Regions from separate parts of the Rubrobacter aplysinae genome, predicted to be linked through region 1. Evidence: riboswitches for the same ligand, from Rfam matches in the RefSeq annotation. Region 1 holds a riboswitch; the other holds the start of a gene.
The links. A riboswitch is a leader RNA that binds a small molecule or an ion and turns the genes downstream of it on or off. The one in region 1 is predicted to bind cyclic di-GMP.

Region 1 (15,896 bases):
GCATAAGCATCTCCTGCCCCAGAAAGTGTTCGAAAGGATGGGTCCAACCCAGACGCTTGAGGCTTGCGGCGAACGCTGCCGGGTGGCGTATCAGTACGACTAACTCTAGCTCGAAGTTACTCGCGAGCCAGTTACTGGAAAGTGCCGCTATCGGGTCTTTGACGATCAGACGTCCGTGCCTTAGCGGGGGAAGCCAGTGCTGCGGTTGCCCTTTGAGAAACACCTTCCTGGCGCGGCGATCCAGGACCTTCTCGAAGGCTTTCAGAGCGGCCTGCTGCGGCAGGGCCGGGGCGTAGGTAAACCACTGCTCCGCCATCCCGTCGAGGGAGTAGGCCCAGGGCTCTATGTTGAAAGGCTCATGGGCAACGAGCGTATTGTCAGCGAGCGATAGCATGTTAGCCAGCCACGTGGAGCCCGAGCGATGAGAGCCGGTTACTAGTATTGGGCTTGACTCCTGCGCTAATGGCACGGCTGTCTCCTCGTTTTCTACGCCCCACTCCAGCGTCGCGAGTGTAACCGAAACCATATGGAGATACAGAGCTTCTTACAGAATTAGCCTACTTGTGCGCGTGGACCCGTCTCCATTGGGGGAGCATCCCCAGCTTGCGCCGGAGTATGGCGGGCTCGAGAAGATCGTAGAGGATTCCATAACCGGCTCGACCAAGGTCGGAGCCCGTACCCTGAGCCGAGGTCTTTACGGAGTCTAGTTCTTCTAGCAGGACATCCAGGTCATATCCCATTACCGCCGCGCGTTCGGGGCCGAGCCATCGCAGGTACCGGCGGCACCACGCCTTACGAAAAGGGTTGCCGAGGCTCTCTCGCCATCGTTCAAGGGGCTCTCTTACCACCCGGCCATAGCCTCGGGTCCCGGATGGATCCCCCTTGCGCCCCTTGAGCTCCACGGAGCTGAAGGTCTCCAGCATAGAGCCGTCGAAGGGCAGATCCAGGTAACCGAAGACCTTGTGCCAGGATTCTTCCGGGGCGGTGACGAGGTCCTCGTAGCGTACGGCGCATACGCGATCACTGTTCGCCTCACAGGCTGCCACGAGGTTCTCCAGGCCGTCGAAGAGATCCACCTTGTGCCGGTAAAGGTTCCACCGGCCCCCGGCCCAGGTCTCGATCATGGAGGCCGCCACGGCCAGCGGGTTACGCCACAGAAAGACGAACTTCGCATCCGGGAAGGCCGCGAGTATCTCGTCTACGATTAGATGATAGCGTGGTGTCTTGTCGAGGAAGTATCGCGTACCCTCGGGCGAGACGCCCTCGTAGAGCTTCAAGACCATCTCCCTCAGTCCCGCTACGTACTCCTCGCGTCCACCGGGTAGATAACCGTAGAACTCCTCGACGGCCGACGCAGCGGCGACGTGATCGTACTCGGCGTAGGCCCCGCGATACTTCAGCGTGTAGAGTTGCGGCAGCAGTAGCCAGGGCTCAGGCGTGGAGTGTATCTCGGGATGTGCGGCCAGGATACGCTGGGCCAGCGTAGAGCCCGACCGGGGCAGAGAGAGGAGGAATACGGGTCCTGGCCCCCCGGTCCCCTGAGCCGGACTACCAGTCAACGTTCTCCTCGTAGCCGAGCTCGACAAGCAGCGGGCCGGCCACCTCTTTGGCAGCTTCCCGGTGCTCCGGGGCGAAACCGTCTTGCCAGCCCCCGGCCTGACCCTTCCTGAACGTCCGACCTTTCCCAAAGAGCCCGCCGCATACCTCTTCTAGCCTCTCCTCCCCGAGCTCGATTCCCAGATGTTCTGCGACCCGCTGCGTCGCCCGTCGCTGTGCCCCCTCATCGCCGCCACCCTCAGGGCCGACGAGCTCCTCGAACTTTACGAGCGCTGCGCCCGCCTGGCGCTCCCAGTCGAGGAACCTACGGTAACGCTCGTCGAGAGACAGCAGCGGATAATCGCCGAGCCAGCCGCCCCGGATGGAGTACATGAGACGCTCGTGGTCGTCGGCGAGGGCCATGTACTGCTCAAAGGCCTGGTGCCGGGGCCTCTCCTGCAAGTAGCGCATGTGGGAGAGCGCGGTATCCCGGGGGTCGCGCAGGATGCACACCATCTCCATGTTCTGCTCGCGCAGTAGCTCCCCGAACCCCGGGCTGTAGACGCAGTGGGCGCTTACCACCGAGCCTCCCGGCACCTGGCCCAGACGGCGGCCGAGCCACCGGCGGCTCGCCTCGCGCGGAGAGTCCACGCCGAGGGTAACCTTCTCGCGCCCGCTCGTTCTTACTGCCCGGCGCACCAGGGGCACGCGTCCGCCCTCTACCAGATAAGGGCCGATGCCGAGGAACTTGCCCGGCTCGCGGGTGCCCAACATCTTCTGAAAGGTCTTGCTAGACCAGAAAGGCCCGGCACCGGATACGGAGGTCGGTTTCAGCCCGCCAAAGTCCACCAGGTCCAGACCGAGCAGCGTCATCAATCGTAGCAGCAGATGGGTCCCGCTCTTCGGTACGGAGTTCGCGATCACTCTCATCTCCAGGCTCCTTTACCTCTCTCCAACGTCTGTTTAAAGCCACCAAGTGTTGGTAACTATAAGATCAAGTTTTCTGACTCTGCAAGGGTCATCTCCGTTTAAGCACCTTTAGCACGGGGGCCACCGAGAGGTTGACGTGGGTCCAGATCCCGGTCTTCCACTTGGCGGCTAGCACCATCAGGAGGCTCTGGAAGATCACGGACCCCGCAGAGACCGATGCAACCCCGGCGGCCCCGTAGGCTTGTACGGCCCAGATCGCCCCGACGAAGAAGAGGACCCCGCTCAGGATGGAGATCCACATGATCAAGGTCTGATTGCCGGTCATCTGGAGCGTGAGCCCGCACGAGCCGGACACCACGAATGCGAGCTTGCCGAGGCTGAGTAGCGCGAGCACCAGGGCCCCGCCCGCATAAAACTCTCCGTACACGAGGCCGAGTATCGGGCCGCCAGCGAGGGCGAAGAGCGCGAGCGCGATCACCGACGGTATCCCGGCGAGCGTGGCGAAAGGCCGTAGCATGCCCTCCAGGCGCCCCCGCTCGCCCTGTGCGTACATCTCCGCTATGACCGGCGGCAGGACGGCGTTGACCACCAGTAGCGGCATGGTGACCAGCGCAACGAATCGGGAGGCCGCGCCGTAGATCGCAACCTCCTCCCCGGAGCCGAAGGCTCCCACTATCCACAGGTCCGACTGGGTTAGAAAGAAGACGGTAATGTTGTTTATGAACAGCGGGGCGGAGACCCCCAGCACCTCCCGGACAGACGCCTCGCCTCTACCCGAACGGGTCGAGCCCACAGAGCGCATCCTTACCCTGAGCGCCAAGACCGACATGAACGTGGTGACCGAGGCAGAGCCGACCATTACGAGCATTACGGTCGTCAGGTCGGTCTCCCCGCCCGCGAGCCACACCGTGGCGAGGGCGAAGATCAGCATCACCCGCATTATCAGGCCCGCGCTGTTCCCGCCGGTCGCGACGCCTCCAAAAAGCGTGGCGAGCCGGATGTCGTGAAAACCCCGGAAGGTCTCGGCAAAGAGTTCCTGCACGGTGGAGAGCGCGATCCAACCCGCAACCAGCCCGGTTACCGCGACCAGCGCCGGAGATCCGAAAAGCCTCTCGGCGATTAGCGGACCGATTAGCAGATAAGCCCCGCTGCTCACGAGCGCCCCGGCCACCCCGATGCCGATCACCAGCGCCACGATGCGGCGGGCCCGATCCCGGCGTTCGAGGCCAAGTGCCTCTGCCACGAACCGGACCGCCGACCTGTTCAGCCCGAAGCACCCTACTATCGCGCCGAAGGAGACGATACTCAGGGCCAGAAAGTATGCTCCAAGCTCCCCGGGTGAGAGCATCCGGGCCAAGATGACGTTCGTCGTGAGCCCAATAACCGACGCCCCGACCTTGCCCCCAAGGGCCCAGGCGCTGCCGGACAGTAGCCGGTTCCTGAGCGAAGAGATGCCTGGTGGACGTGACTCAGAGCTCACGGTGTACCGCCGTCCGGGCACATGCCGGCCCTGCTATGGCCTTCGTGTCCGAGAGCTTCATAACCCCCAGCATAATAATCCAAACCCATCACCGGGAGCCGGAAGCGGGTCACCGGGGAGTTTGCCGAATCTTTACTACTTTGGTGCTACCCAAGCACGCACGTTGGGACGGCACTTTGCACCGTTTAACGTGCATTTAACCGCTTTTACCCCGATAAGCCCTTTAACGAGCCCGTCATACAGGATTACATGGCTCTCATAGGTTCTCAGGGAAGAGTATGAGCTGACTCTATTGATTCTCGAGCGCGGGCGCGCCGGTTGTATGCGACAGGAGCAACGTGGAACAGCGATTACGCCAGGCTGATGTAACTTTAGTCCCAACGAGGGTAGAGAGGTCGTTTGGTCATCAGACGAACCTCTTTAAGCAGGCGTGGCGGTGGCGTCTGGCGGTATGTGGCTTGCTCTGTTCGGATCTCGTGCTGGCGTCGCTGATTTGGTGGGCCGCCTACGTTCTGCAAGGGGCTCTGGGTCAGGGAGAGTTATCCCAGAGCTCCGTGGTAGCCATAGTGCCCTTAACTGCCGTCTGGATCGGCCTCCGCGCCCTGGTGGGGCTGTATCCAGGGTACGGTCTGGACTCCGTCCACCAGCTAAAGCGTCACACGAACACGGTGCTCGCCTCCGGTGGCACGATAATCGTCTTCGCGACCATGTTCCAGTTCGTGGACACCCTCTCGCGCCTGATGCTCTTTACGGGCTTGTTCGGGCTCCTGGTGCTTTCTCCCCTAACTCGCCACGCGACGAAGGCGATGCTCCGGCGTCTCGGGGTGTGGGGCAAGCCGGTGGTGATCATGGGCTCCGGCGACAACGGCGGGCGTACCGCCAAACTTCTGAGAGAGGAATGGGAGCTCGGATACCACCCCGTTGCCCTGCTCGACTATAGCCTAAAGGAGTATGACGGGCACCTGACGGAAGAGGGTTTTCCCGACGGCGAGAGCACCCTTCTCGACACGGCGGGGCTGGCCCGCAAAAGCGGCGTGGAGACCGTGCTGTTCGCCATGCCCCACGTGCGCCGGGAGCAGCTCTCCGTGCTCGTTGGCTGGGCCAGCGTCAACTTCCGGCATGTCCTGATCATGCCCAACCTCGCCGGCATGACGAACTCCGCCGTGGTTGCCCGGGACCTGGCAGGAAACCTCGCCGTCGAGGTCAGGTACAACCTGCTGGACCCGTGGGCGCTCCGGCTCAAACGCGCGCTGGATATCTTATTGACCGTGCTCGGCGGGGTAGTGCTCCTGCCGCTGCTGGCACTTTTGGGCCTGCTCGTGTACCTGGACTCTCGTGGCGGCAAGGTATTCTACAAGGACAAGCGGATGGGGCGGGACAACCGGTTATTCTCGTGCGTGAAGTTCAGGACAATGGTGCCGGACGCGGAAGACAGGCTACAACGTCTGCTCGACGAAGACCCCGTCGCCCGCGAAGAGTACGAGCTATACCATAAGCTGCGAGATGACCCCCGGATCACCCGCGTCGGGAATTTCCTACGCAAGACCAGCCTGGATGAGCTTCCACAACTATGGAACGTTCTCCGGGGTGATATGAGCCTCGTCGGTCCCCGGCCGTACCTGCCGCGCGAGTCCGAGGACATTGGGGGTACGCAGAACGAGATCCTGCGCGTGCCGCCCGGCATAACGGGCCCGTGGCAGGTCTCCGGGCGCTCTAGCACCTCTTTCGGAGACCGGGTGCGGATGGACGCCTATTACGTCCGCGACTGGTCGGTTTGGCTAGACATTCTGCTGCTCGCCCGCACTGTCGGGAGTGTCCTACTGTCCAAAGACGCGTACTAACGGGCACTAAAGATGATCCGGCTTCCACTATAGCCGTGCGGTCCGCGAAGACATCTAGATCCACTGGCACAGAGAGCCCGGACACCCCGGACCGTGTAGGATTTGTGGGACGCTCCCCGGAGCTAGGCCGCCCGAAGGAGGAGGAGCTGAAAGACAAGCCTCACGAACCAGTCTCCGATACGCTGGGGCTTGAGGTAAGCCTCGGCGACGGGGGCCGCGCCTACGCCGCTTATCCGAATCTTCGGGGGGCGCGCTGGCTCTTTCCCGCCGGCCGCAAGGAGATTCGCCGCGCCGGGCTCCGGGAGTTCTTCCACCCTCGGAGCCTCAAGGGACGGGCGTTCCGGGCCGCGGTGGCTAGCGGCGGTTTCCGGGGGCAGCGGGTATCGCTTGCCGAAGAGCCGTTAGAGAAACTCGAGCACGAGCTCGCCGGCATTCTCGGTGCTGAGGTGGACCTCGGATTCTATGTCGGCTCGCCCGGGGCGTACCGCAAGAGTACCGCGCTGGTACTCGATGCCACGGGCCGTACGCTGGCCTTTGCCCGAATAGCTACCAACCCCCGCACTCGGGCGAAGCTCGAGGCCGAACGCCACAATCTGCTCTGGCTCTCCGGCTCCCCGGAGCTTCACGGCCGGGTTCCAAGGGTGCTCGGCCACTTCCACTGCGACGCCAGTGAAGTACTCGTCATCTCCGGTGGGCCGCCGTGGCCCGGCCCCGACTCCATTACGGGCCCTCACCTGGACTTCTGTCAGGTTCTCTTTGAGTGCTCAGTCCCCGATGAACCCGGCAGAGTATTTTCGGAGAGTCCGGCGTATACGCGCCTCTTTAGTACCTTGGAGCGCATAGAGTCTGGGCTACCGGAGGAGACCTCCAGCCTGCTGTACAGGGCGGCGGATCGCCTGGGGCACGGCCTAGGGGAGATCCGGGTCCCGCTCTCCGTGGCCCACGGCGACTTCGCCCCTTGGAACACCCGGATAGGGACGCGAGGGCTTTTCGTCTTCGATTGGGACTATACCGCAGAGCGCGCCACACCCTTGCATGATCTGTTCTACTTCCATTCCATACAGTCCGCCTTGCTCGGCCGGAGGGAGCATCTGCCGGGCCGGGACGAGATCGAAAGCCTGCTACGGAGGATATGGCCCGAGGGGCGACGCCATCTCCCATGGCTATATCTGGCCTACCTGCTGGACGTTAGCCTCCTCTACGGCGAGGCGAGGGTTATAGAGCCGGACGCGGGCGAAGACAGGGTATGGCGCTGGTTCCTCGATCGAATACAGAGCTTTCTCGACGATGGCTCGCCTCTTTAGCAAACCCCGTGGAAAAGATTGCATTATCCTGTAAACCATGAAGGTGCTTACGGTCCACAACGAGTATCAGCAAGCGGGGGGCGAGGATCTGGTCTTCGAGGAGGAGGCGGATCTGCTAGAGGCCCGCGGTCACCAAGTGATGCGGTACCGCACGACCAATGACCGGGTGGAGGAGCTTGGCTATGCCGCCCTGACCAAAGAGACGCTCTGGAGCTCCGCATCCTACAGGGAACTGCGGGATGTCATGCGTACAGAGCGCCCGGGCGTGGTGCACCTGCATAACACCTTTCCCCTGATCTCACCCTCGGCCTACTATGCGGCCGCCTCCGAGGGCGTGCCGGTCGTGCAGACCCTCCACAACTACCGGCTGCTGTGTCCAAACGGGCTCTTTTATCGTGACGGTGCTCCCTGCGAGGATTGTCTTGGCAAGGTCGTTCCTTGGCCCGGAGTTCTGCACGCTTGCTACCGGAATAGCCGCGCGGCCACCGGCCTCGTCGCGGCGATGCTCTCCGCCCATCGGGCCCTTGGAACCTACTCGAGCAAGGTGGACGCCTACGTAGCCCTCACAGAATTCTCCCGGCAAAAGATGGTGCAGGGCGGGCTCCCCCCGGAGAGGCTACACGTCAAGCCGAACTTCGTTTACTCGGACCCCGGGCCAGGGAACGGGGAGGGGGGCTACGCGCTCTTCGTCGGCCGGCTCTCAAAGGATAAGGGAATTAGGACCCTGTTAGCGGCCTGGCAGAGGCTGGACAAGGGTGTACCGCTCAAGATCGTCGGCGACGGGCCACTCGCTGACCTCGTGGCTCGGGCTGCGGAAACCAATCCTCGCGTCGAGTGGCTCGGGCGAAAAACGATGCAAGAGGTGAATGCTCTCATGCGGGGGGCTCTCACCCTCGTCTTCCCATCAGAGCTTTACGAAACTTTCGGGCGGGTCGCGGCGGAATCTTTCGCCGCCGGTACCCCGGTAGTCGCGGCTAATCATGGCGCGGTCGCCGAACTCGTCGAGCACGGGCGCACCGGGCTCCGCTTCCGGCCCAGAGACGCAGCGGACCTTGCTTCTCAGGTGGAACGCTTGCTAGGAGAGCCCGAAGGCCGGGCCAGGATGCGCCGCGCGGCCCGTGCCGAGTTCGAAGAGAAGTACACCGCCGAGGAGAACTACCGACGTCTTATCGGGATCTACGAGTCGGCCGCCGGGGCGGGGGTGCGTGCTTGAACTCCGGCGGCGCGTCGCCCGGTGGCGCGAGTCTCACATCCAGAGCGGTGGTCGGGATGCGGGTGGACGCGACATCCTACGATGATGCCTCGGAGCGGATAGTCCGGTGGGCCTCGGAGCGCCGCTCGGCCTACGTATGCGTCGCCAACGTCCACATGGCGATGGAGGCCGCCGAATCGCCAGAGTTTCTGCGGGTGGTGGGCGGGGCAGACCTCGTGACCCCCGATGGCAGGCCGCTGGTGTGGGCCTTGCGGCTGCTCGGGGTGAAATGCGCTTCTCAGGTGCGCGGTACGGATCTTGTGGCGGAGGTGTCCGCCCGCGCCGCTCAGGAAGGCCTCCCAGTCGGGCTCTACGGCAGCAAGCCAGAGGTGCTCGGAGAGCTAGGGGAGGAGTTGCGGCGACGCTTTCCGGGCCTCGAGGTGGCATGCGGCATCTCGCCACCTTTCCGCGAGATAACCACCGAGGAGGATGAGGAGTTTACCCGTCAGGTAGCGGAGTCTGGGGCGCGCATTCTGTTCGTCGGGCTCGGATGTCCCAAGCAGGAGCGGTGGATGGCGGCACATCAGGGGCGTATACCGGCGGCTATGATCGGGGTCGGGGCCGCGTTCGAGTTCTACACCGGGCGTATCCCGCAGGCCCCGCGCTGGATGCAGTCTGCCGGGCTCGAATGGGCGTACAGGCTGTACCGGGAGCCCAGGAGGCTCTGGAGGCGCTACGCTCGACACAACCCGAGGTTCGTGGCGCTGCTCGCGCTACAGTTGGTCAGGGAATACGGAAGATTCGGGAAAAAGAGAGACGAGAAAGAAGGGTCGCGTGGCTGACGAGAACAAGAAGGCTCTGATCACCGGCATCACCGGCCAGGACGGCTCGTATCTGACAGAGTTGCTCTTGAGCAAGGGCTACGAGGTACACGGCATAATCCGCCGCGCCTCAGTCTTCAACACCGACCGCATAGATCACCTCTACCGCGACCCCCACGACCCCGAAGCCCGCATGCGGCTCCACTACGGAGACTTTACCGACGCCAGTGGTCTCCGCCGGGTTCTCCAAGAGGTGATGCCCGACGAGGTGTACAACCTCGGGGCCCAGTCGCACGTCAAGATCTCCTTCGAGCAGCCCGAGTACACCGGCAACGTCGACGCCCTCGGCACGCTGCGCTTCCTCGAAGCCCTCCGGGACGTCCAGAACGAGAGCGGCAAGAAGATAAAGTTCTACCAGGCCGGGACCTCGGAGATGTTCGGGGCCGCGCCGCCGCCACAATCCGACTCTACCCCCTTCTATCCCCGCAGCCCCTACGCCGTGGCCAAGGTTTACGCACACTGGATGACGGTAAATTACCGTGAGGCCTACGACCTGTTCGCCGCCAACGGAATCCTCTTCAATCACGAGTCCGAGCGCCGGGGAGAGACGTTCGTGACGCGCAAGATCACCCGCGCCGCCACCCGCATAAAGCTCCGGCTCCAGGACAAGCTGTACCTCGGCAACCTCGACGCCAGCCGCGACTGGGGCCACGCCGAAGACTACGTCGAGGCGATGTGGCGCATACTCCAGCAGGACTCCCCGGAAGACTTCGTCATCGCAACCGGAGAGTCCTACACCGTGCGCGAGTTCGTCGAGCGAGTGTTCGGCTACCTGGAGCTAGACTGGGAGGCCCACGTCGAGATAGACCCCGGCTACTTCCGTCCAACCGAGGTCGAGGCGCTCGAAGGCGACGCCACCAAAGCTCGCGAGACACTCGGCTGGGAGCCCAGGGTACGCATAGATGAACTCGTCCGCCGCATGGTCGACTTCGACTTCGAGCTAGCCCGCCAGGAGAAGACGCTCAAAGAGGCTGGACACGCCTTCGTCCCGAGAGGAGTAGCGAGCCAGTGAGCCCCGCAGACCAGATGGACAGAGACAGCAGGATCTACGTCGCCGGACACCGGGGCCTGGTCGGCGCCGCTATCCTCCGCAGGCTACAAGGCGAAGGCTATGAAAATCTGATCACGCGCACCAGCGCCGAGCTTGACCTTACCGATGCCAGAGCCGTAGAGGACTTCTTTGCCTCCGAGAAACCGGAGTACGTCTTCTTGGCGGCGGCGAAGGTCGGCGGCATCATGGCCAATGATACCTACCCGGCGGACTTTATCCGGGACAATCTGACGATACAGCTAAACGTCATAGACGCCGCATACCGTCACGATGCAGAGAAGCTCCTGTTCCTGGGAAGCTCCTGCATCTACCCTAGGCTCGCGCCGCAGCCCATGAAAGAGGAGCATCTACTGACCGGCGAGCTAGAGCCTACCAACGAGCCATACGCCATTGCGAAGATCGCGGGCATAAAGCTTTGCCAGTCCTACAATCGCCAGTACGGAAGCAATTATATAAGCGTCATGCCCACGAACCTCTACGGCCCCGGAGACAACTTCGACCTACGAAACAGCCATGTCCTGCCCGCGCTGATCCGTAAGTTCCACGAGGCTAAAGAGCGCGGCGCGGAGAGCGTGGAGGTGTGGGGCAGCGGAACCCCACGCCGGGAGTTTTTGCACGTTGACGATCTGGCCGACGCCTGCGTATATCTTATGCGGATCTACTCCGGCGACGAGCCCGTGAACGTCGGTGTCGGTCAAGATATAAGCATCGGGGAGCTCGCGGGTCTCGTGCGCGGCGTTGTTGGATTCGAGGGCGGACTCGCCTACGATACCTCTAAACCCGACGGCACTCCGCGCAAGCTACTCGACGTTAGCCGCCTGGAGAGTCTCGGCTGGCGGGCGAAGACTCCCCTGCGCAACGGCATCGAGCAAACCTACGAGTGGTTCCTGAGAACCTCGTCTGTAAAGAGCGGGGGCTAGAGTCCATAATTCCCCCGGCTCTACTACGATGTGCTCTACATTTTGTGGTTCTTTAGCACCGCCCTTTTTGCGCTGTTGGTGAGGTAGTACGATCCAGAATCTGGTCCACTACGCTTGTATTTGGCGAGCTTCTGGTATCCGTCCGACCATTTGTAGCGGACGCCGTCTCCCTCTGAGCCCCTCCTACCGGGGTACCAGTAACGGTTGCGGTACCCGCCATTATTCGCTGACTTTCTATAGATATTGCCGCCTCTCACGGCTTTAAACCATGCAGCGGCCTTGCCGTCTCTCTGGATGACGGTATTTCTATTTAGCCTGACGTTGTTCACGTGATCGTAAGAACCGCGATCTGCGTTAACCACCACGATGCCATTACGATTGCGCGCGAGCACGTTGCCGATAGCTCTTACATTATATGAAGCTGAAAGGCCGATGCCCGATCCAGCGTTTGGATCCCCCCCGTACCTGAGACCATTATTGTAGACTTTGTTGCCCCTGATAAGAACATTCTTGGTGATCTCAACCCGTATACCCTGCCGGGCGTGGTGATGGACCCGATTACCAACGATCCTCACCCGTTGCCTGCCTTCCTGGATGACGTCCGTCCAAATGCCGAAGTGGCCGTTGTGGTGTACGTTGTTGCGCACGATACGGGCGTACCGGGCCTGACTTATCTTCATCGCTCCCGCTTCCCAACCTGGGTCGAAACCTTTGATGCTGTTGTAGACTATCCTGTTATTGGCTAGGATTACACTCGCCTCGTTCGAGGCGAAGCCCAACTGACCACCGTGGTGTATACGGTTCCCCGCGGCGACCATCCCGGGCCCTTTTGAGAGCGCGAGATTGACGGTGTGAGCGTAGGAGAGGTTGTTGTTGCGAACCTGCCAGTAGTTCTTGCGATCGTTCTTTATTCCCGCCCCTGTCGAGTGACGCATGGTGAAGCCCTTTATGGTCACACGGGGAGCTCCACCGAAAATCCACCTGTTGCGCAACGTGACCTCCACGGTCTTGTTACGCGGGTTATTAGCGAGTAGTATGCGCCGCTGCCCATCGAGGGCAAACTCGCCTGCCTCCGGCCTGTCGTTGGTGAGATCTAGCTTTCTACCGTAGATGTAGACCTGCTCGGGCTTGCGGCAGCTGTTCGTGCCCGACTTGCAGCGCCAGCGACTCTCGACGCGCTGCCTAGGGTAGCTCTTTTCCGAGCGCCAGAGCCCGCTACTCGTCCTACGCCATCTCTTCCACAGCTCGCTGCCGCGGATCTCGGTTCCGCGACCCCCCCTGAGAGTAATGGGTTTGTTGATGGTAACCTTCTCGCGAAAGATGCATCTGTCCGGGGTATTTACTACGTCTCCTGGAGATGCGGCGTTGACCTTTTTCTGCAAAGAAACCTTGCAATCCGGCTTGAGAGCCTCCGCCCGATCAGGGTAAGCCAACGCCAGTACAACGGCCGCAATTACGCCGATAGCGCATGATAGTACAAGGCGCGGAGAAGCCCTCTTCAGGCTTCTCGGATAAGCGGGTATCGAACTATTGAACATGCGTCCCCTCCAGACTGTCTGGGTGGCAGGGACGCAAACGCGTAAGAAATCTCGCGGCAACCAGGCTACCTCGTCTCTGTTAGAGCTTCGAGGTCCTTAGGCTTTGCGTCCCCGCCTCACGGCGAGTTTGCCTTTATCGCTCTTATAGAATCAATTATCGGTAGGGCGTAGGGGAAACTTTAGCTGAAATCTGTTGATTCAGAAAAATAACCGAGCTCGGCTCGTAAGAGCTTTTTTACCGTTCCCGAGTAATACTATTCTCTTTCAGCACGGCGTCTTTCTCTTTATCCGAGAGTTGGCTACCATTATATTCGGCGGGGGTTTCTTCGTAGCCGGAAAGCCTCTCATAGTAGCGTTCCCACTTGTAGCGGCTCTCGCCGCTGGGCGGGTCCGGGTAGTAGTAGCGATTATCCTGACCTCCGTTGCCCGAGGCTATGTTGAAAATGTCGCCGCTGGGGTACGCTTTCATCCAGGCCACTGCCAGACCCTTCTCCTGTATCACGTCGTTTGAGGATAGGACCACGTTGGTTACCGTGTGGAAGCCTTTCTCCCGGTTCGCGTTGACCACCACGATACCGCTGTTGTTGTATGCGAGCGTATTGTCCGAGACCTGTGAATCGTAGGTGCCGGAAAGGGTGATGCCTGCGCCGCTCGGATCGTCCGGCGGGTAACCCATGCCGTTGTCGTAGACGACATTGCCGGTAACCTCAGCGTTCTTTGAGATCTCCACCCGGATACCCTGTCTCGGGTTGCCGTGAACCCGGTTGCCACGGATCATTATCTTTTGTGGGCCGGTCGTAGCCACGTCGGTCCAGATACCGATGTCCTTGTTCCCGAAGACTTCGTTTTTCTCTATGAGCACGTCCGTTGCGGCGCTGATCTTCATTCCCCCGGCTTCCCAGCCGGTTTTGAAGGAGGCAGTGTTGTTATGGTGGATTCGATTGTCGCGGATTTTTATCTGTGCTTTGTATGATGAAAGGCCCATCTGTCCAGCGTGATGCAAGTTGTTGTTCTCGATGACCATTCCTGGTCCTTGTGAGAGAGTTACGTTCGTTGTGTGGGCGTAAGAGAGGTCGTTGCCTATAACGCGCCAGTTGGCCTGGAGGTTGTTCTTGATCCCTGTTCCGGCGCTGTGGCGCATGCTAAAGCCTCGGATGGTTACGTTTTCCGAACGTCCCTCTATCCACTTGTCGCGGACGCTAACCTCCACGGTCTTTCCCGCCGGATTCTCGCCGAGCAGCACCCTGCGATCCCCATCGAGGGTAAATTCTCCCTCCCCGGGTCCGAGCCGGACCTGCTCCAGCGGCTCGCCATCGAGATATACCTGCTCCGGCTGCTTGCACCGTTGGCCGGTGCCTTCCTCGCACCGCCAACGGCCCTCGACCCGCAGCTCGGGATAGGTCTTCTCCGAGCGCCACACGCCGCCGTCAGGCTGCCAGCCCTTCCAGACGTCGGAGCCCCGGATCTCCGCTCCTTCTTCGGCGACCAGCGTTATTGGTTTGTCTACTACTACCGTTTCCCGATATACCCGGTCTCCGGGCACTCTCACCGTATCCCCGGGCTCTGCCTGATCTATGAGCTGTTTTATTTGTGCTTTGGCGACGGAGCTCTCAGGGCCATCGGCGGAATCTTCTGCTCCTATCAGACTCTCGCCCGAGACATCCCCCCATAACCCAAGAACCGTAGCTACGAGGACGAATGTCAGGAGAAGACCCGCTGGAATCAATATCTTCTTAGGCATCTCTTCACACCCTAATCTACTTCGACGCTCATTTGTGAGCCCCTGGTTCGAGAGCAGCTCGTGGGAAACCTGTACATCGAGCTGCTGCAGAGCCTAAGAGGGATATCTGGCTCAGACTCCGATGTAACAGAACCGTACGCAAGGACGGCCGGAGCATCCACTCCGGCCGTCCTTGCGAGTGGGATGTTACTGTCGTTCGTCGTTGTTACCGGGTCCTCCGTTAAGCAGGTCGTTGCCCGACCCGCCTACCAGCAGGTCGTCCCCGTCTCCGCCATAGAGCTCGTCATTACCTCCGTTACCGTAAAGCTTGTCGTTTCCAGGACCGCCATAGAGTTTGTCTGCTCCGGCTCTGCCCTGGAGCTCGTCGTTGCCGCCGCGACCATAGATGGTGTCATTTCCGGTGTAGCCACAGATCACGTCGTCACCTGCAGTGCCCTCGATCGTGTCGTCTCCGCTAGTGCCTATTATCGTACAACCGGCTCCGTTGGAGACGCCATTACCGGAGAGACCGACCTCTACTGCGGGGTTGCTTCCGCTATGGTTCACCACGAGCGTCGCTTCTTTTGCTCCGACCGACTCCGGGCGGAACTCAACCTGCACGGTGGCCTGCTCGCCGGGGGCGATGGTGCCATCACCAGGCAGCGTAGCCTTGAAGTCTCCCTTGTCCGCACCCTGGATTGCAATGTCCCCCACGGTTATCGCCGAGTTTCCGGTGTTCTTTAGGGCGAACTCGTCTGTCTTAGAGTTAAACCCAAGGCCCTTATTACCAAAGTCCAGGGCTTGAGAGTCGGCGACGAGGTTCGCGTCGAGGCTTTTGATGTCTATGTAGTTGATCTTGGTGTTCTGGCCGCCGACGGGGTCCACGGTCAGGCGCTGATCCGTGACCTCGACCGTTCTGGTGGCGTTAAAGAACCTCTCGTTGTCCGTGGGGGTGGCGCCGTCTATGGTAGCTTCGCCCTCGACGTTTAGCTGGTAGACAGCGTCCGTGAAGCCTGCGTCTCCGGCGCTTACCGTAACCCTGTACTCGCCGTTTGGCACCAGTATCTCCCAGGCGCCTTCGTCGCTCTTTTGCATGTGCATCAGGGTGTCGAGGCGCTGGTCGGGGCTAGTGTCCCGGTCGCGGCCGTCGCCTATCAGCGAGATCCGGTTATCTGTCCCGGGCTCAACCCAGCCGTAGTAGAGTCCCTGTCCCTGGTTCTCACCGTCCCGAGAGCCGAACTTCTCGCCGAAGTCCTTGACGTAGCCCTCGGGGACCGGGGCCTCCCCGGTCTGGAAGTTGACCTTGACCTCGCCTACGGGCTCGGGGGCCGGAATCGGCTCGGGAGGCTGGTTGACCGTAAACCTGGCGAGGCTCCTCTGCTCGACGCCGGAGACCGAGTAGAACCTGCCACCCACCCAAGCGTAGTTTCCAGGGGTCTGTATGGTGTGAACCGTGTGCCCGTTCCACTGATCCTGGTTGAAAAGTTCCATCTTCGGGATCCA
Region 2 (15,896 bases), on a different contig from region 1:
TCGATCATCTCGGCCCCGGTCTCCAGCAGCGTTACCGCGACCACGTCGCCCTCGCGCACGAAGCGCAGAATAGCGCCCGCCGTCAGGAGCCTCGGGGCGATGGGCACGTCCACCCCGAGCGCCTCCGAGAGCGGCGAGAACTCGGCGCGGCTGTTTATGGAGACGGTGGTGCGCGCCCCGAGCTGGCGGGCGTACAGGCTCGCTAGCAGGTTCGCCCGGTCGTCGCCGGTCGCGGCCACGAAGGCGTCCGTCTGGTTCACGCCTTCCTGTAAGAGGAAGTCGCGCGAGACGCCCTCGTCGTGCAGTACCAGGCCCTTTCGCAAGCGGGTCGCGACGTACCGGGCGCGCTCGGCGTCCTTCTCTATGACCTTTACGGAGACGCCGTCGCTCTCCAGCGCCAGCGCCAGACGCAGCCCGATGCGGCCGCCACCGAAGATCATCACCTCGTCTATCTTGCGCGTGTTCTTCGTCACCGCCGCCACGACCTTGTGGATGTGACGCCGCTCGCTGATGAGGAAGATGTGATCCTCCTCCTGTAGCACGGTGTCGCCCTTCGGCACGATGGCGTCGCCCTTGCGCACGACGCCCACGATCAGGCTCCGCTGCGGAAACTTTACCTCCCGGATCGCCCGCCCCACGACCGGTGAGTCGCTCTTGATCGCGACCTCCGCCACCTCGATACTCCGCCCGGCGAAGGTCTCGACGTTGACCGAGCCCGGCACCCGGAGGGCCTCCCGGATCTCCTCGGCGGCGGCGCGTTCGGGGTGGATGACGAAGTCTATCCCCAGTATGTCCGTGGCGAACGGGTCCCTGGTATCGTAGTAGTCGTTGTTTCTTATCCGGGCGACGGTGCGCTCCACGCCCTGGGTCTTGGCGACCACGCAGGCGGTGATGTTCACCTCGTCTGAGTCGGTGACGGCTATGAGGAGATCCGCCCTGCTCGCGCCATTCTCCCGGAGTATCTTCGGGCTCGCGCCGTTGCCCTGGATCACCAGCGCGTCTAGCTGGTCCCCGACCCGCTCCACGAGGCTCTGGCTCTCCTCGATCATCGTGATCTGATGCCCCTCGCGGGAGAGCATGTGGGCCGTGCTGAACCCGACCTCTCCCGCCCCGACTATAAAGACGCGCACGGCGTACTATTCCCCGAAATACCCGAGAGAAGCGGCTGTATAGTCCACGAAGCTCACAAGGCCGATAGTATACGCCTCTCCCGGGCGATCAACGAGGAACAGTGAGCATCAACGAGGAACAGCGAAAAGCCGAAAGAGGGCGCGCCCGGTACACGCGCCCTCTTTCTATACAAAACCCGCCTCGCTCTAGATGAGCTTGGTGAGCTACGTGGCCGAGGAGACTCCGAGGGCGTCGGCGACCAGCTCCGCAACCTCGGAGGGATTCTCGGCGGCCTGGATGCCGGAGCGCCTCAGCGCCTCGCTCTTTGCCTCGGCGGTGGAGTCGCCGCCGGAGACTATCGCCCCGGCGTGGCCCATCGTCTTGCCCTCGGGGGCGGTGAAGCCCGCGATGTAGGCGACCACCGGGGTCTTCATCTCCGACTGGATGTACTCGGCGGCGAGCTGCTCGGCGTTGCCCCCGATCTCGCCGATCATGACCACGCACTCGGTCTGCGGGTCGGCCTCGAACTTCTCCAGAATCTCGACGAAGTTCGTCCCGATGATCGGGTCGCCGCCGATGCCGACCGCCGTGGACTGGCCAATGTCGCGTTGTGTCAGCTCATTGACCACCTGGTAGGTAAGCGTTCCGCTGCGGCTCACGACGCCGACGTTGCCCTGCTTGAAGATGTCCTGGGGCATGATGGAGACGTTTGACTGCTCCGGGGAGATCACACCCGGACAGTTTGGCCCGATAAGCGTGGCGTCCTTGCTCGCGATGTAGCCGGAGACGCGGAGCATATCCTGTACGGGCACGCCCTCGGTGATACAGCAGACCGTCTGTATCCCGGCGTCTAGCGCCTCGAAGATCGCATCCCCCGAGAAGGCGGGCGGCACGAAGATGACGCTGGCGTTGGCCCCGGTCTCGCGGGCGGCCTCGCTCACGGTGTTGAAGATCGGTACGCCCTGCGACTCCTGGCCGCCCTTGCCCGGCGTTACCCCGGCGACGACCTGGGTGCCGCCCTCGACCATACGGCCGGTGTGGAACGCGCCCTCCCGGCCGGTGATGCCCTGAACCACCAGGCGCGTGTTCTCGTCTACGAGTATCGGCAACTCTGCCTCCTCTGGCCTTCTCTGGCTTTATCTAGTTTCTGTTAACGCGTTCCGTTAACCGTGCGCCAGCTCGACGGCCCGCCGGGCCGCGTCGAGCATCGTCGTCTCGGTGTAGACGTTCTGCGGGGTGTTCTCCGCCAGGATGTCACGGCCCTCTTTGGCGTTCGTCCCGTCCAGGCGCACGACTATCGGCAGGTCCAGGTTCGACCGCTCAAGCGCCGTCAAGAGGCCGCGGGCGACCTCGTCGCCGCGGGTGATGCCGCCGAAGATGTTGAACAGGACGCTCTTGACCGCGGTGTTCGAGGTCACGATGTCGAGGGCCTCGGAGATCTTCTCCGCGTCCGCGCCGCCGCCGACGTCGCAGAAGTTCGCCGGCTCGCCGCCGGCCTGCGCCACCACGTCCAGAGTTGACATAACGAGCCCGGCCCCGTTGCCGAGGATACCGACGTCGCCTTCGAGCTTGACGTATTGCAGGCCGACCTCCTGGGCCCGCTGCTCGCCTGGATCGGCCGAGCGCGTGTCCTCCTCGGATACCAGGTCCTGATGCCGGAAGAGGCTGGAGTTGTCTATGGTCACCTTGGAGTCCAGGGTGAGCATCTCGCCAGACTTGGTGGTGACGAGCGGGTTGATCTCGACGAGGCTCGCGTCCGACTCCTGGAAGGCCCGGTACAGGTCGGAGATGACCTTGCTAACGCCCTTTGCGGTGTCGCCCGAGAGGCCGCTGGAGAAGACTACCTCCCGCTGCTCGTAGGGCACGAGGCCCACGAGCGGGTCCACGTGCTGGCGCACTATCGCCTCGGGGTTACGGTCGGCGACCTCCTCGATCTCCACGCCACCCTCGGTGGAGAACAGGATCAGGGGCTTCTTCTCGGAGCGGTCCACCATTATGGAGAGGTACATCTCGCTCTCGATGTCCGCGCCGCCCTCGACGAGCACCTTGTTTACGGTGTGGCCCTTGATGTCCATACCGAGAATCTGCTCTGCGGCCTTCTCGGCCTCCTCGGGGCTATCCACCACCTTTATACCGCCAGCCTTGCCCCGCCCGCCGACGAGTACCTGGGCCTTGACCGCGACGGTGCCGCCTATATTCTGTGCCGCCTCCTTCGCCTCGGCGGGCGTGGTTGCCACCATCCCGTCGAGCGTCTTCAGCCCGAAGCTCCTCAGGAGCTCTTTACCCTGATGTTCGTAGAGATCCAACTTACCAGCTCCCCGCGTATCTAGTCTTCTAACAGTCCCGACAGAGCCTCCAGAGGTCCAGAGGGACCGTCCATGCCGGTGGATGATTATACAGAGGTGCGGTACAGAGGTGTAGGCGGAGCTTGCGCCGTTATACTGCCCGCGATGCGTCGCTCCGAGTTACCCCACGGGCTACCCTATGTACTCTCCGGGCTCCAGTGGCCTTGACGGGGACCGTGCTGAACGTGGCGACCGTCCTCGTGTGCGGCGGACTCGGGACTCTGGCGGGTGCGCGCCTGCCGGAGGGTATGCGGCAAACCGCGCTGCACGCCATCGGCATCGTTACGCTGCTGGTCGGGGTCTCCAACTTTCTGGAGCACGATAACCCTCTAGTGCCGCTGGTTAGCGTGGTCGCCGGGCTCATCGTGGGCGAGGCTATCGGGATAGACCGGGGCCTCAAACGGTTCGGGGATTATCTGGAGCGGCGGCTGTCCGGGGGCGGAAGCCCGGTCAGCCGGGCGTTCGTGACCACGAGCCTGCTCTTCTGTGTCGGGCCGCTCACCGTGCTCGGTTCCATCGAGGCCGGGATAACGGGAGATTTCAGCCTGCTCGCCCTCAAGAGTACCCTCGACGGCATCGCGGCGCTCTCCTTTGCGGCGGTGCTCGGATGGGGGGTGTTGCTGTCGGCGGGCACGGTGCTCGTGGTGCAAGGCTCGATCACGCTCGGCGCCGGGCTGCTCGAAGGGGCGGTTACCGGGGCCATGATCTCGGCCACCACCGCCACCGGCGGCGTCCTCATCTTCGGCCTCGGGCTCGGGCTCCTGGAGCTGCGCGAGGTCCGGGTGGCCAACATGCTACCGGCCCTGTTGTTCGCCCCAGTTCTGGTAGCGGCGGCCCCGCTCTGGCCCTTTTAGAGGCTTTAGAATCCTCTGGAGGCTCTGCGTAAGCTCCTTATAAGCTCTTGTTAGTAATTTAGTAACATAGCGGGGCCGGTCTAGAGGCCGGAAAAGACCGGGCGGAGGGCGACGAGTCGAAGGGAGCCGCAAACGTGACGATATTCCCGGGCATGATACTGGTGGCGACGGACGGTAACCGCAGCTCGGAGTCCGCGGTCCTCGCCGCGGCGGAGTTGTCGGAGAAGACGGGGGCCGAGATACACCTGATCTACGTCGGAGAGGAGATAACCGAGACCTCCACTCCCAGGAGTCAGGGCTCCGACGCGGATGTCGGGAAGAAGGCCCAGGATCTTCTACAGGAGAAAAGCCAGACCATAGACTCTGCCGGGGGCAGCGTCGGGCGGTCCAGCGTGGTACCCGGCAAGAACCCGGCCCGGGAGATAGTAAAACTTACCCGGGATGAGGGCGTCGGAATGGTGGTGGTGGGGAGCAGGGGGCTCGGGCCTCTGCAGTACGCCCTTCGGGGCAGCGTCTCCACGTACGTCGTGCGCGAAGCCTTCTGCCCGGTGCTGGTGGTCCGTGGAGATTAGTCGCCCCGGGACTTGTAGAGGCCCGGCGGGCATGGTGTGTACCGTTAGCGGGCCGTTCGAAAGAGAGGAAGTAAGGCTTTGACAGAGGAACCTTTGACAGAGGAATCCCGGAACTGGCAGGGGACGCCGCTGGATATGGGGGAGAATCTGGACCCCCACGGAATACGAGAACTCTGCATAGAGTACGACACCGGGGACGAGGATATATTCAGGCCCCGGCTGCGCCGGGAGTTCGGCTCCTACGAGCTGCAGCAGGCCTCCGCCTACCTCGAAACCATAGTGTACCGGTTGAGCAGCGAGTAGACGCGGCCAGCAGAAGAGTAAGACGAGAAAAAGGGGGTAGCGGATGCACGGCATAGAGCGTAGCCGCAGGCTGACAGAGGGCGGTCCACCTCCCCAGGGAGCCGGGGTCAAACGCATAGTGTTGCGCTACTCGGACGGCCGCGAGTACGTCTTCCTGCCCGAAGGCGGCCGACGAGGGTTTAGCGGGGACGACGCGCTGCAGATGGCCGAGATCCTTGACATGGCCTCCGGCCGCTCCGAGTGGGCCGAGGTCACCGAGCAGAGCGGCTTCTAGCAACCGCGGGCCGAAGAAGAGGCCCTGAAAAGGCTCTGGAAAGTCTGGGGGTTTTGGGATTGTTGCAAAAGATTCACCATCTGGGTTACGCGGTCCGGAGCCTCGAAGACGCCGCGGACTTCTACCAGGAGCACTTCGGCGCAAAGGCAAGCGAGCCCGAAGAGGTCTCCGATCAGGGCATCCGTACCGTGATGTTCGGCGTCGGCGAGTCCCGGATAGAGCTCCTGGAGCCCACCGGCCCGGATACGCCGGTTGGCAAGTTCCTCGACAAGAACGGAGAAGGGTTCCACCACGTGGCTTTCGAGGTGGAAGACCTGTCTCGCGTGCTAGAGGATCTCACCCTTGAGGGAGTGGACCTCATAGACGAGGAGCCCCGGATAGGAGCCGGAGGGGTCCGTATGGCGTTTATCCACCCCAGAGGAGCCTTCGGCGTCCTGACCGAGCTCTGCGAGCATCCCGCGACCAACCCCCAAGAGGGAGAAGAATAACGTGGCCGATAGGAAGTCTGGTGGCGGTAAGACCGGTAGCGGCAAGGCCGGAGCGGAGGACAGGCGCTACAAGGAGTCCGGTGTCGAGGTGGATCCCCTCTACCGCCCGGAGCACGTCTCCGACCTCGACTACGACGAGCGTCTCGGAGATCCTGGCGAGTACCCCTACACCCGGGGTCCGTATCCCTCTATGTACCGGGGCCGACCCTGGACCATGCGCCAGTACGCCGGGTTCGGCTCGGCCAAAGAGACCAACGAGCGGTTCAAGTACCTCATAGAGCAGGGTCAGACCGGGCTTTCGGTGGCCTTCGATCTACCAACCCAGATGGGCCGGGACTCCGACCACTCCCTGACCGTCGGCGAGGTCGGCAAGGTCGGCGTCGCAATAGACTCACTGCTCGACATGCGCGACCTCCTCGACGGCATCCCCTTGAAAGACGTCTCTACCTCCATGACCATAAACGCCACCGCCTCCACGCTCCTGCTGCTCTACACCCTGGTGGCCGAGGAGCAGGGCGCCACTGCGGCCGACGTGTCGGGCACCACCCAGAACGACATCCTCAAGGAGTACCTGGCCCGCGGCACCTACATCTACCCGCCCGCGCCCTCGATGCGCCTCACCACGGACATGTTCGCCTACTGCGCCGCCGAGTCGCCGCGGTGGAACACGATCTCCATAAGCGGCTATCACATCCGTGAGGCGGGCTCGACGGCGGTGCAGGAGCTCGCCTTCACCCTCGCAAACGCCATAGCCTACGTCGAGGCCGCGGTGGAAGCCGGGCTTGCCGTGGATGAGTTCGCCCCGCGCCTGTCGTTCTTCTTCAACGCCCACAACGACCTCTTCCAGGAGGCCGCCAAGTACCGCGCCGCGAGGAGGATGTGGGCGAAGATAATGAAGGACCGCTTCGGGGCCGAAGATGAACGGAGCCTCAAGCTCCGCTTCCACACCCAGACCGCCGGCTCCTCGCTCACGGCACAGCAGGCCGAAAACAACATCGCCCGCACCACGGTACAGGCCCTCTCCGCCGTGCTTGGTGGAACCCAGAGCCTGCACACCAACGCCTTCGACGAGGCGCTCGCACTCCCCACCGAGCATAGCGCCCGGATCGCGCTGCGCACGCAGCAGATCCTGGCCAGCGAGGCCAGCCTGACCGACACCGCCGACCCCCTCGCCGGCTCTTACTACGTCGAGTCACTGACCGATGCCGTCGAGGAGGAGGCCTGGCGCTACATCGAGCAGATCGACGAGATGGGCGGCTCGGTCGAGGCGGTGGAGAACCGTTTCATGCAGCGCGAGATCGAGGAAGCAGCATTCCGCTACCAGCGTGAGGTCGAGCGGGAGGAGCGGATCATAGTCGGCGTCAACCGCTACACCGGCGGCGGCGAGGACGCCGAGGAGATGGACCTGCACACCGTTGACGAATCCATCCGCGAGCGCCAGGTACAGCGCCTGGCCGAGCTGCGCGAGACCCGGGATAATTCCGCCGTGGAGAAGGCGCTGTCTCGACTCAAAGCTGCTGCGGAGACCGGGGACGAGAATCTCCTGTACCCGATGAAAGAGGCCCTCTCCGAATTCGCAACGGTCGGGGAAGTGTCGGACACTCTGCGCGCGGTGTTCGGCGAGTACAGGCCCTAGCCCCGCCGCACCGTCATCGGGGGCTGTACAAGATTGGTAAGCCAGATTACTTACGCGGCGTCGTTCTAAAGCTATAAAGCTCTCTATCCGATAAGTTTCTCGTAATGAAAGCAATGTTAACGCTGCGAAAAGGCGATCCCGTCGCGAGGCGGGTGCGCAAAGCGACGGGCCTCACGCAGGCAGCCGGGCCATCGAACAGCGGAGGGGCATCTGGCTTCTTCGTTAGAAGGAGACAAGGTGCGGAATTTTTACGTAACGCTTTTAATGTCCTTGATGCTGGCCTCGGGGCTCCTGGTGGCCGTAGCCGGCGACAAGGCTCGGGCACAGCCCGAACCCCGGGAAGGGCCCGTCGCCAAAGCTCCCACGGAGCCGGGGTTTGCAAAGGACGAGATACTGGTGAAGCCCGAAGACGATGCCCCCGGCCGCCGGCTAGGGCAGGTCAACCGCGCAAACAACGCCGAGGTAGAAGAGCGCCTCCCAGAGGCTGATATAACCGTGGTGGAGCTTCCGCGAGATCTTCCCGTGCAGGCGGCGGTCAACGCCTACGAGAACGCCCCCGGGATAGAGTACGCGGAGCCCAACTTCAAGCTCTTTCCGAGCGCCACCGAGCCGGATGACCCGAGGTACGACGACCTCTACGGCCTCAACAACACCGGCCAGACCGGCGGTACTCAGGATTCAGATATAGATGCCCCCGAGGCGTGGGATGTCGGCACCGGGAGCCAGAGAACCGTAACCGCGGTAATAGATACCGGGACGGATATAGACCACCCGGACCTCCGGGGCAACGTCTGGGTCAACCAGGATGAGATCCCGGACAACGGCAAGGACGACGACAACAACGGCTACGTGGACGACCGCAACGGCTGGGACTTTTTCAACGACGACAAGACCGTGTACGACTCCGGGAGCGTGGACGACCACGGCACCCACGTCTCGGGGACCATTGCGGCCCAGGGAGACAACGGCCGGGGCGTAACCGGCGTCAACTGGGATGGCCACATCATGCCACTAAAGTTTATAGGCCCGCGGACCGGGTATACCTCCGACGCGATCAAGGCCATAGACTACGCGGTGGATAACGGCGCCAACATCAGCAACAACAGCTGGGGCGGCGGTGGCCGCTCCCGGGCACTGAAAGACGCGATCACCCGGGCCGGGAATCAGGGGCACCTGCTCGTCGCGGCGGCCGGAAACGGCGGCTCGGACGGCGTGGGAGACGACAACGACCAGGACCCCTTCTACCCAGCCTCCTACGATAACAACAACATAATATCCGTAGCCGCCACCGACAGCTCGGATCGTCTCGCAAGGTTCTCCAACTTCGGCTCGGACACGGTGGACCTCGGCGCTCCAGGAGTAGGAATACTCAGCACGGTGCCCGGAAACGGATACGGCTACAAGAGCGGTACCTCGATGGCGAGCCCCCACGTAGCCGGGGCTGCGGCCCTGCTCGAAAGCCAGAACCCCGGCGCGGGCGCCGCCGAGCTAAAGCGTAGAATCCTCCGAAACGCGGACAGGGCCTCCGACCTCAATGGCAAGACGGTTACGGGTGACCGGCTAAACGCCGCCCGCATGCTCGGCGGTACCGATCTGACGCTCCGCGCCGGGCGCAGGGTGCTGGAGTTCCCGGGTAAAGCGGGATTCGGCGGAAAGTTGACTTCCGGCGGAGAGCCGGTGGCAAACCGAAAGGTGGAGCTTCTGCAGCGTCCGTTCGGCGCAAAGGGCTTCCGGCGCGTCCGGGATGGTGAGGCCACCACCAACCCGAAAGGCAGATTCGTCATCAGAGGGGTAAGACCTCGCAAGCACACCTACTACCGGGCAAGGTTCTCTGGTGAGGGCCAGAGTCTTGAGCGCGCGGTCAGTGGTCCCGAGCGCGTGAACGTGCGGGTAAAGGTGACGATCCGGGCCAAGGAGTCAAACGTGAAGCTGGGACGACGTCGTGGTGTAGTGGGCCGCGTAATACCCAAACATGCCGGTAAGGTCCGGCTCGTCGTCCGGCGCAACGGCAGGCTTATAGACCGGCAGTGGGATAGGCTAGACAGCAGGTCCAAGTACCGCTTCGTGTACAAGCCGCCGAGACCGGGTAACTACGCCGTGTCCGTAGTCCGCTACAAGGACGGGGATCACTTCGGCAATAGGAGTGCGCCCAAGAGATTCCGGGTGGTCCGCTAGCCGCCTCTGAGCCGGCCGGGACTCGGAGGGGCGTATGGTAAGATCCTGCGTGCAAAGAGTGGGATTTTGACGCGCCATTCTCCGTCGTAGGGCGGGGCTCGGAGGAGGTTTTTAAACAGTGGTTGATTGGTTTCGCAGACGCGGCGGTAACAAGGAGACTGGGGGTGAGAATGCCGGCGCGGAGCCCGCGGCCGGGTTCGACGCTTCCTCCGAGACCGCCGACAACCTCGTAGACCGCACGCCCGAGCCGGAGGAGCCTGTAGACGGGTTCTCGGAGGCTGGTGTCCGGGAGGCTCTGCGCGACGTGCGGGACCCCGAGATCGGGCGTGACCTCATCTCGCTGAACATGATCCGCAACGTCGAGATAGAGGGCTCCTCCGTAACCGTCGGCGTCGCGCTGACCACCGCCGGGTGCCCGATGAAGCACCGCATCACCACCGACGTCGAGGACCGTCTAAAGGAGATACACGGCGTCGAGAAGGTAGAGGTGGACTTCGGTGTGATGACCGACGAGGACCGCCAGAACCTCCTCACCTCGCTGCATGGCGGCCCGTCGGAACTCGCTCCCGCCTTCAAGGATGAGTCGGGGACCAGGATCATCGCCGTGGTCTCCGGTAAGGGCGGGGTCGGCAAGTCTACTGTCGCCGTGAACCTGGCCGCCGCGCTGGACCGCGCCGGTCACTCGGTGGAGGTGCTGGACGCCGACGTCCACGGCTCCTCGGTGCCGGTGATGCTCGGCTCCACCGAGAAGCCGAACGTGGTTGAGGGTGTGATCTTCCCGATAGAGTCCGAGTCGGGGCTGAAGTTCATCTCCATGGGCAACTTCGTCGAGGAGGGGCAGGCCATAATCTGGCGCGCCCCGATAGTGAACAAGGCCCTAACCCAGCTCATGCGCGACGTGTACTGGGACGAGCCGGACTTCATCATCGTGGACATGCCGCCCGGTACCGGCGACGTGGCGCTCACGGTGGCGCAGATGATCCCGAAGGCAGAGGCGCTCGTGGTCACCACGCCACAGGCGGACGCCGCCCGCGTCGCGGTCAAGGCGGGTAAGATGGCCGTGCAGGCTCATCTGAAGCTCGCCGGGGTGGTGGAGAACATGAGCTACGCCGAGTGCCCGGACTGCGGCAAGGAGATGAAGATCTTCGGCGGCAACGGCGGCGAGCAGGTCGCCGAAGAGCTCGGCGCGCACCTGATGAGCCGAATTCCCATACTGCCGGACGACTCCGGTGAGCCGGGCAACGCCCTCTATCCCGAGGACTCGGCCCCGACCCGCTCCTTCGACGAGGTCGCAGCCGGAATCGCACAGACAAAGTCCCGCAAGAGGATCAAGGTGGTTTAGAACGTTTTAGGGCGGTCAGTTTTCAGCGGTTAGCCGCTAGCTAGAAGCCCGGGAGCCTCCGTCGTTCACGATGGAGGCTCCCGGGCTTCTACAGGTTTTTCCGAGTGCTGATAGCCGAGCCGCTGATAGCCGCGTTTCGTCGGAGGTAAAACGCGGCTATCCGATCAGCCCGAGCTCCTTGACGGCGTCGCGCTCTTCCTTTAGCTCGTTTACGGTGATGTCGATCTTGGAGCGGGCGAAGTCGTTGATCTCCAGGCCCTCGACGACCTCATATCCGCCGCCGCTGTGCAGCCTGACCGGGAACGAGGAGATGAGCCCCTCCTCTATTCCGTACTGTCCCTCGGAGCGTACGGCCATCGAGTGGAGCCCTTCCGCGCCCAGCGCCCAGTCGTGTACGTGATCTATGGCCGCGTTCGCCGCCGAAGCCGCCGAGGACGCGCCGCGGGCCTCGATAACGGCGGCTCCACGCTTGCCGACTCGGGGCATGTACTCGTTCTCGTACCAGTCCAGATCTACCTGGTCCGCGGCCCGTTCGCCGTTTACCTTTGCATTGAAGAGGTCGGGGAACATCGTCGGAGAGTGGTTGCCCCAAACGACGAGGTCCTCGACGTCCTCCACACTAACGGAGAGCTTGCGGGCCAGCATGGAGACGGCGCGGTTCTCGTCCAGGCGCGTCATGGAGGTGAAGCGGTCGTGCGGCACGTCCGGAGCGTTGCTCATCGCTATGAGGGCGTTGGTATTGGCCGGGTTGCCGACCACGAGGATGCGCACGTCGTCGTCGGCGTGGGAGTTGATCGCCTCGCCCTGGGGCTTGAAGATCGCGCCGTTCGCCTCCAGCAGGTCTGCGCGCTCCATACCCTGCTTGCGCGGCTGCGCCCCGATCAGCATCCCCACGTCACAGCCGTCGAACGCCTCGTTTGCGTCCGAGGTGATGTCTATAGACTCGAGCAGCGGGAACGCGGAGTCCTCGAGCTCCATCGCCGTGCCCTCGGCGGCCTGCAGCGCCGGCTCTATCTCCAGCAGCTTGAGCTTGATCTTCTCGTTCTGTCCCAGCAACTGGCCCGAAGCTATCCTGAACAGGGCCGCGTACCCTATGGCGCCCGCGGCTCCGGTAAGAGTGATGGTCTTCGACATTGGCGAACTCCTTGTAAGATTGCTCTGCGCTACCCTGTGCTGCTCTGTGCTGCTCTGTTTTTCTCTGACTCTGTGGCCAATCATAGTGGAATACACGGCTCTATGCCGTCTTCCGTTACTTTCTGTTACCCCTTTGCGCAGTAAAATATTCGTGGCCGGTACGAGGCGATCATGGAGGTATGGTTGGAGGTTAGCGAGGCTATAGAGACCCGCCGGAGTGTGGGGCGGGTTACCCAGGATGCAGTGTCGGATGAGACTGTGGAGAGGATACTGCAGAGCGCCGTCCACGCCCCGAACCACAAGCTCACCGAGCCCTGGGAGTTCCACGTCTTTTCCGGCAAGGGCCGGGGGGAGCTGGCGAAGGCTCGCGCGGAGCTTGCCCGCATCCAGGCCGGGGAGGAGGGCGACGACGAGGAGATGGTGCCGGGCCGCGTGAGCCGCGAGCGCAAGAAAGCGTTCCGGGCTCCGGTGGTGATAGCGGTGATCTCGAAGGCCGGGCGTGGCGAGGTCGAGACGCTGGAGAACTACGCCGCCTGCTGCTGCGCCGTGCAGAACATGCAGCTGGCCGCCCACGGGATGGGGATAGCCTCGATCTGGCGCACCGGACCCGTGGCCTACCATCCCTACATGCGGGAGTTCTTCGGGCTTGACAAGGGCGATCACGTCGTGGCCTACCTCTACCTCGGACATCCGGACCTGGATCTCAGGCCGCGCCGCCGGGAGTCCGTTTTCCAGAAGACCACCTGGCACGGAGCCTAGCCGCCCGGCGTAGCTCTGTGTGGTTTCTATGTGGCTTCCGTACGGCCTTTGCACAGCCTTTTCGGGGAGGCGCGATGGTATGATCACCGGGATCCTGGAGTTCTCTCTAAAAGAGAGGTTATAGAGCTATGAGATGGCTGCTACGTCGGGCGCTTATCTTCTTGGTCCCGATTATCTGGCGCAAGGTCCGCCAGCGGATGAAAAGGCGCTAGAGAGTCTCGGCCAGAAACCGTACGAGGCTGTACTAGCCTTCGTACGGTGTACCTTCGAAGCCCTGGTCCGTGCGGCTCAGGCTTACCAGAGAGTCGTTGGGCTCGTGGTAGAGGATTACCGGGGCCTCCAGGTCCACGGCCTCTGTGAGCACCTCTATCCGGTTGCGGCGCGCGGCCTCGGGGTCGGTATCCACGCCGCTTATGGTATCCGGGTTGAGGAAGATCTTGCTCGGGGCCAGGTCCCCGGTGAAGAGCGCCGTCTCCCCGGCGCGTCCCGTACCGATCCAGGAGATCTGATGTCCCGCCGCGTGACCGGGCCTGAGCTCGACGCGGATGCCGGGCGCAATCTCACCTTCCCCGCTCACGAGCTCGCACCAGCCCTCCTCGATGCCGCGCTCGACGGCGGGCACGGACTCGCTCCTGCCGGGATGGTCGGGCAGGCTCCGCGCCTCCTCGAGCGCGTCCTCCTGGACGTAGACTCGGGCCCTCGGGAACCGGTCTCCGTTCAGCGCCCAGCCAACGTGGTCCGCGTCCAGGTGCGAGAGCACGACATGGGTGATGTCCTGCGGCGCGTGCCCGAGGTCCGAGAGGCGATCCATCAGCGTCCGCTCCCGCTGTAGCTCGTAGTCTTCCCGCAGGCTCTCCGGCAGCTCGGGGCCGAAGCCGGAGTCGAGCAGGGTTAGGCCGTCCGGCGTCTCCACCAGCGCGGGGTGCATGCCGCCCTTTATCTTCGCCTTGCTCCTGCCGCCGAGGATGCTGGCAGCGTTGGTTATGAATATCCCGTCGTCCAGTATGTGGACCTGCGTGCGGCCCAGGTCTAGGCTCTTTAGCGTCACGGGGCTCCTCCAAGCGTGAGATGTCGTGAGATGTAGGTAGCGGTAAGTTCTTGTAAACAGAGGATACCGGATACTCGCGCGTCGCGACCCGGCGGACGCGGTACGCTCTACCGGATGAGCCTGATACGGCGTGTGTGGAGTTGTGAAGATCGCGGAGGAGGATAGGTGATGGTGGACCGAGACCGGCCGGCGAGATACGAGGTGGGGGACCGGGCGGCGCTGAAGGCGACGCGGCAGCCGGTCGAGATACTGGAGGTGCGCCGCGCCGAGTTTATTCCGGACTTCGTCTACAAGGTGCGGGTGCTCGCCCAGAGACCGGCCCGGCCCTACAACTTATCGGTCCCCGAGCACGATCTCTCCGACCTCCCGGAGTAGGCAACGCCAGATACCAGATTTGGCCAGTGACCGCTTCTACGCGCTTCTACGGCCACTCGCCGGAGGCGACGCTCAGGTAGGCTACGTCCACCAGCGGGACCCCGCTTTCCAGAGCCCGGTCCACGGCGTGGGAGAGCGCCTCGGCCGCCACGCCGGCGTCCGGGAAGTGGCCGTCCAACAGGCGGGCGGCGCGGGCGATCTCGTAGAAGGAGAACCGGAGATGTCCGCCGGTTAGCCGGTGCACGGTTTGCAGCGCCTCCAAGCGCAGTGGGATCAACTGCTCTAGCCGCCAGCGGATCTCGTCCCTCGTAAGGGACATGGTCTGGTACAGACGCGCTATCTCGGCCATCTGCGTTAGCCTCTCGCCCTGCTTGGCGAGCCTGCCGATACAGCCCTCGTCCAAGTATCTCCGGACGGTGATGCGCGCCAGGACGAGCTCGCCTTCTCCGCCCCCCAAGCCTCCCAGAGCCGGTCTTCTACCCTCCTCGCCCGGCAGCCTGGTCTGGGTCCGCCCGATACCCAGCTCCAGACCATCGGCGAATACCCGGGGCAGGTGGCCACCGGCGTAGTAGGCCACGTGCCGGGCCATCACCCCGGCAAGCGGGGAGTCCCGGGCGGCGCGGATCTCGACCCACTTCCGAGCCGTGCCCGAGTACAGCCTTTCGAGCGCTCGCCAGGTGGCGTCTCCCCCGAGATCCAACTTCCCGGGCTCCTCTTCCACTACCGAGATGCCCACCCCCGGAAGCTCCGCTTCGTATGCCCTCCGCACCTCATCCAGAAATAGACCGAACTCCTCATCCACCTCACCGGAGAGGTAACGGCGACGTTCGGCGGGCAGCACGTACATCAGGCGGCTCTTGATCCTGCGCTCCTTGCCCTCCGCCGCCTTGAGGCCGTCTATGGCCTCGTACAGACCCCGCCGCCTCTCGAAGACCAGCGCCGAGAGCCGCTCCACCTCCGGGTCATCCGACGAGCCCTCTACCCAGGCCTCGTCTCGCGCGGCGCAGGCGGCTTCGTGGGCGTTCTCGGCTCTCGTCACGGCCCGCTGCTGAGCCTCGCGCTCTAGCTGAGCCTCTCCGAGCTCCCGTTCTAGCGTCTCGACGGTGGATGACATCGAAAAACCCCTGCGTCCTCCAGAAGCTCGCGTACTACGAGATGTAGACGCCCATATCTTAGCACTCGACCCCTGGACTAGCCCCCACCAAACCCCATGACTCTACCCGTTGCGGCGCCTGTGAATATTGTATAAAATGTTATTAGTCAAGTTCGTATACGGCTAGCAAGGGAGTCGTGATGGAGTTCGATACCGGATCTAGCAGGGAAGAGACCGGAAGCTCGTCACAGGGAGCAAGCCGCGGCGGAAACCCGGGAGGCGGAGGGTACTCACTCTCGGATCCCGTAGACAGCTTCGTCGCCACGGTTCGGGCTCTGATAGTGCAACCGGCGGAATTTTTCAGAGGCGTAGCTCTGCGAGACGGGCT

Region 2: it holds a riboswitch for cyclic di-GMP, as region 1 does, so the genes downstream of both, ABD53_RS09600 (S8 family peptidase) here and ABD53_RS11820 (right-handed parallel beta-helix repeat-containing protein) in region 1, are expected to answer to the same signal.

Annotation. Positions count from the first base shown of each region.
Region 1 covers NZ_LEKH01000012.1:18,627-34,522, forward strand. Annotated here, with positions in the region: gene ABD53_RS11770 (sulfotransferase family protein) at 1-469, opposite strand, end outside; gene ABD53_RS11775 (sulfotransferase family protein) at 558-1,559, opposite strand; gene ABD53_RS17330 (sulfotransferase family protein) at 1,549-2,466, opposite strand; gene ABD53_RS11785 (flippase) at 2,555-3,946, opposite strand; gene wbaP (undecaprenyl-phosphate galactose phosphotransferase WbaP) at 4,405-5,787, shown strand; gene ABD53_RS11795 (phosphotransferase) at 5,892-7,091, shown strand; gene ABD53_RS11800 (glycosyltransferase family 4 protein) at 7,129-8,304, shown strand; gene ABD53_RS11805 (WecB/TagA/CpsF family glycosyltransferase) at 8,301-9,125, shown strand; gene gmd (GDP-mannose 4,6-dehydratase) at 9,118-10,176, shown strand; gene fcl (GDP-L-fucose synthase) at 10,191-11,135, shown strand; gene ABD53_RS11820 (right-handed parallel beta-helix repeat-containing protein) at 11,171-12,673, opposite strand; cyclic di-GMP riboswitch class I at 12,726-12,815, opposite strand; gene ABD53_RS11825 (right-handed parallel beta-helix repeat-containing protein) at 12,909-14,414, opposite strand; gene ABD53_RS11830 (calcium-binding protein) at 14,601-15,896, opposite strand, start outside.
Region 2 covers NZ_LEKH01000008.1:48,486-64,381, reverse strand. Annotated here, with positions in the region: gene trkA (Trk system potassium transporter TrkA) at 1-1,130, opposite strand, end outside; gene sucD (succinate--CoA ligase subunit alpha) at 1,335-2,219, opposite strand; gene sucC (ADP-forming succinate--CoA ligase subunit beta) at 2,274-3,416, opposite strand; gene ABD53_RS09625 (DUF554 domain-containing protein) at 3,620-4,309, shown strand; gene ABD53_RS09620 (universal stress protein) at 4,444-4,881, shown strand; gene ABD53_RS09615 (hypothetical protein) at 4,975-5,184, shown strand; gene ABD53_RS16980 (hypothetical protein) at 5,228-5,458, shown strand; gene mce (methylmalonyl-CoA epimerase) at 5,521-5,946, shown strand; gene ABD53_RS09605 (acyl-CoA mutase large subunit family protein) at 5,948-7,582, shown strand; cyclic di-GMP riboswitch class I at 7,704-7,778, shown strand; gene ABD53_RS09600 (S8 family peptidase) at 7,820-9,757, shown strand; gene ABD53_RS09595 (Mrp/NBP35 family ATP-binding protein) at 9,876-11,099, shown strand; gene ABD53_RS09590 (malate dehydrogenase) at 11,256-12,233, opposite strand; gene ABD53_RS09585 (nitroreductase family protein) at 12,405-12,992, shown strand; gene ABD53_RS09580 (MBL fold metallo-hydrolase) at 13,237-14,040, opposite strand; gene ABD53_RS09575 (hypothetical protein) at 14,206-14,415, shown strand; gene ABD53_RS09570 (hypothetical protein) at 14,462-15,529, opposite strand; gene ABD53_RS09565 (YIP1 family protein) at 15,709-15,896, shown strand, end outside.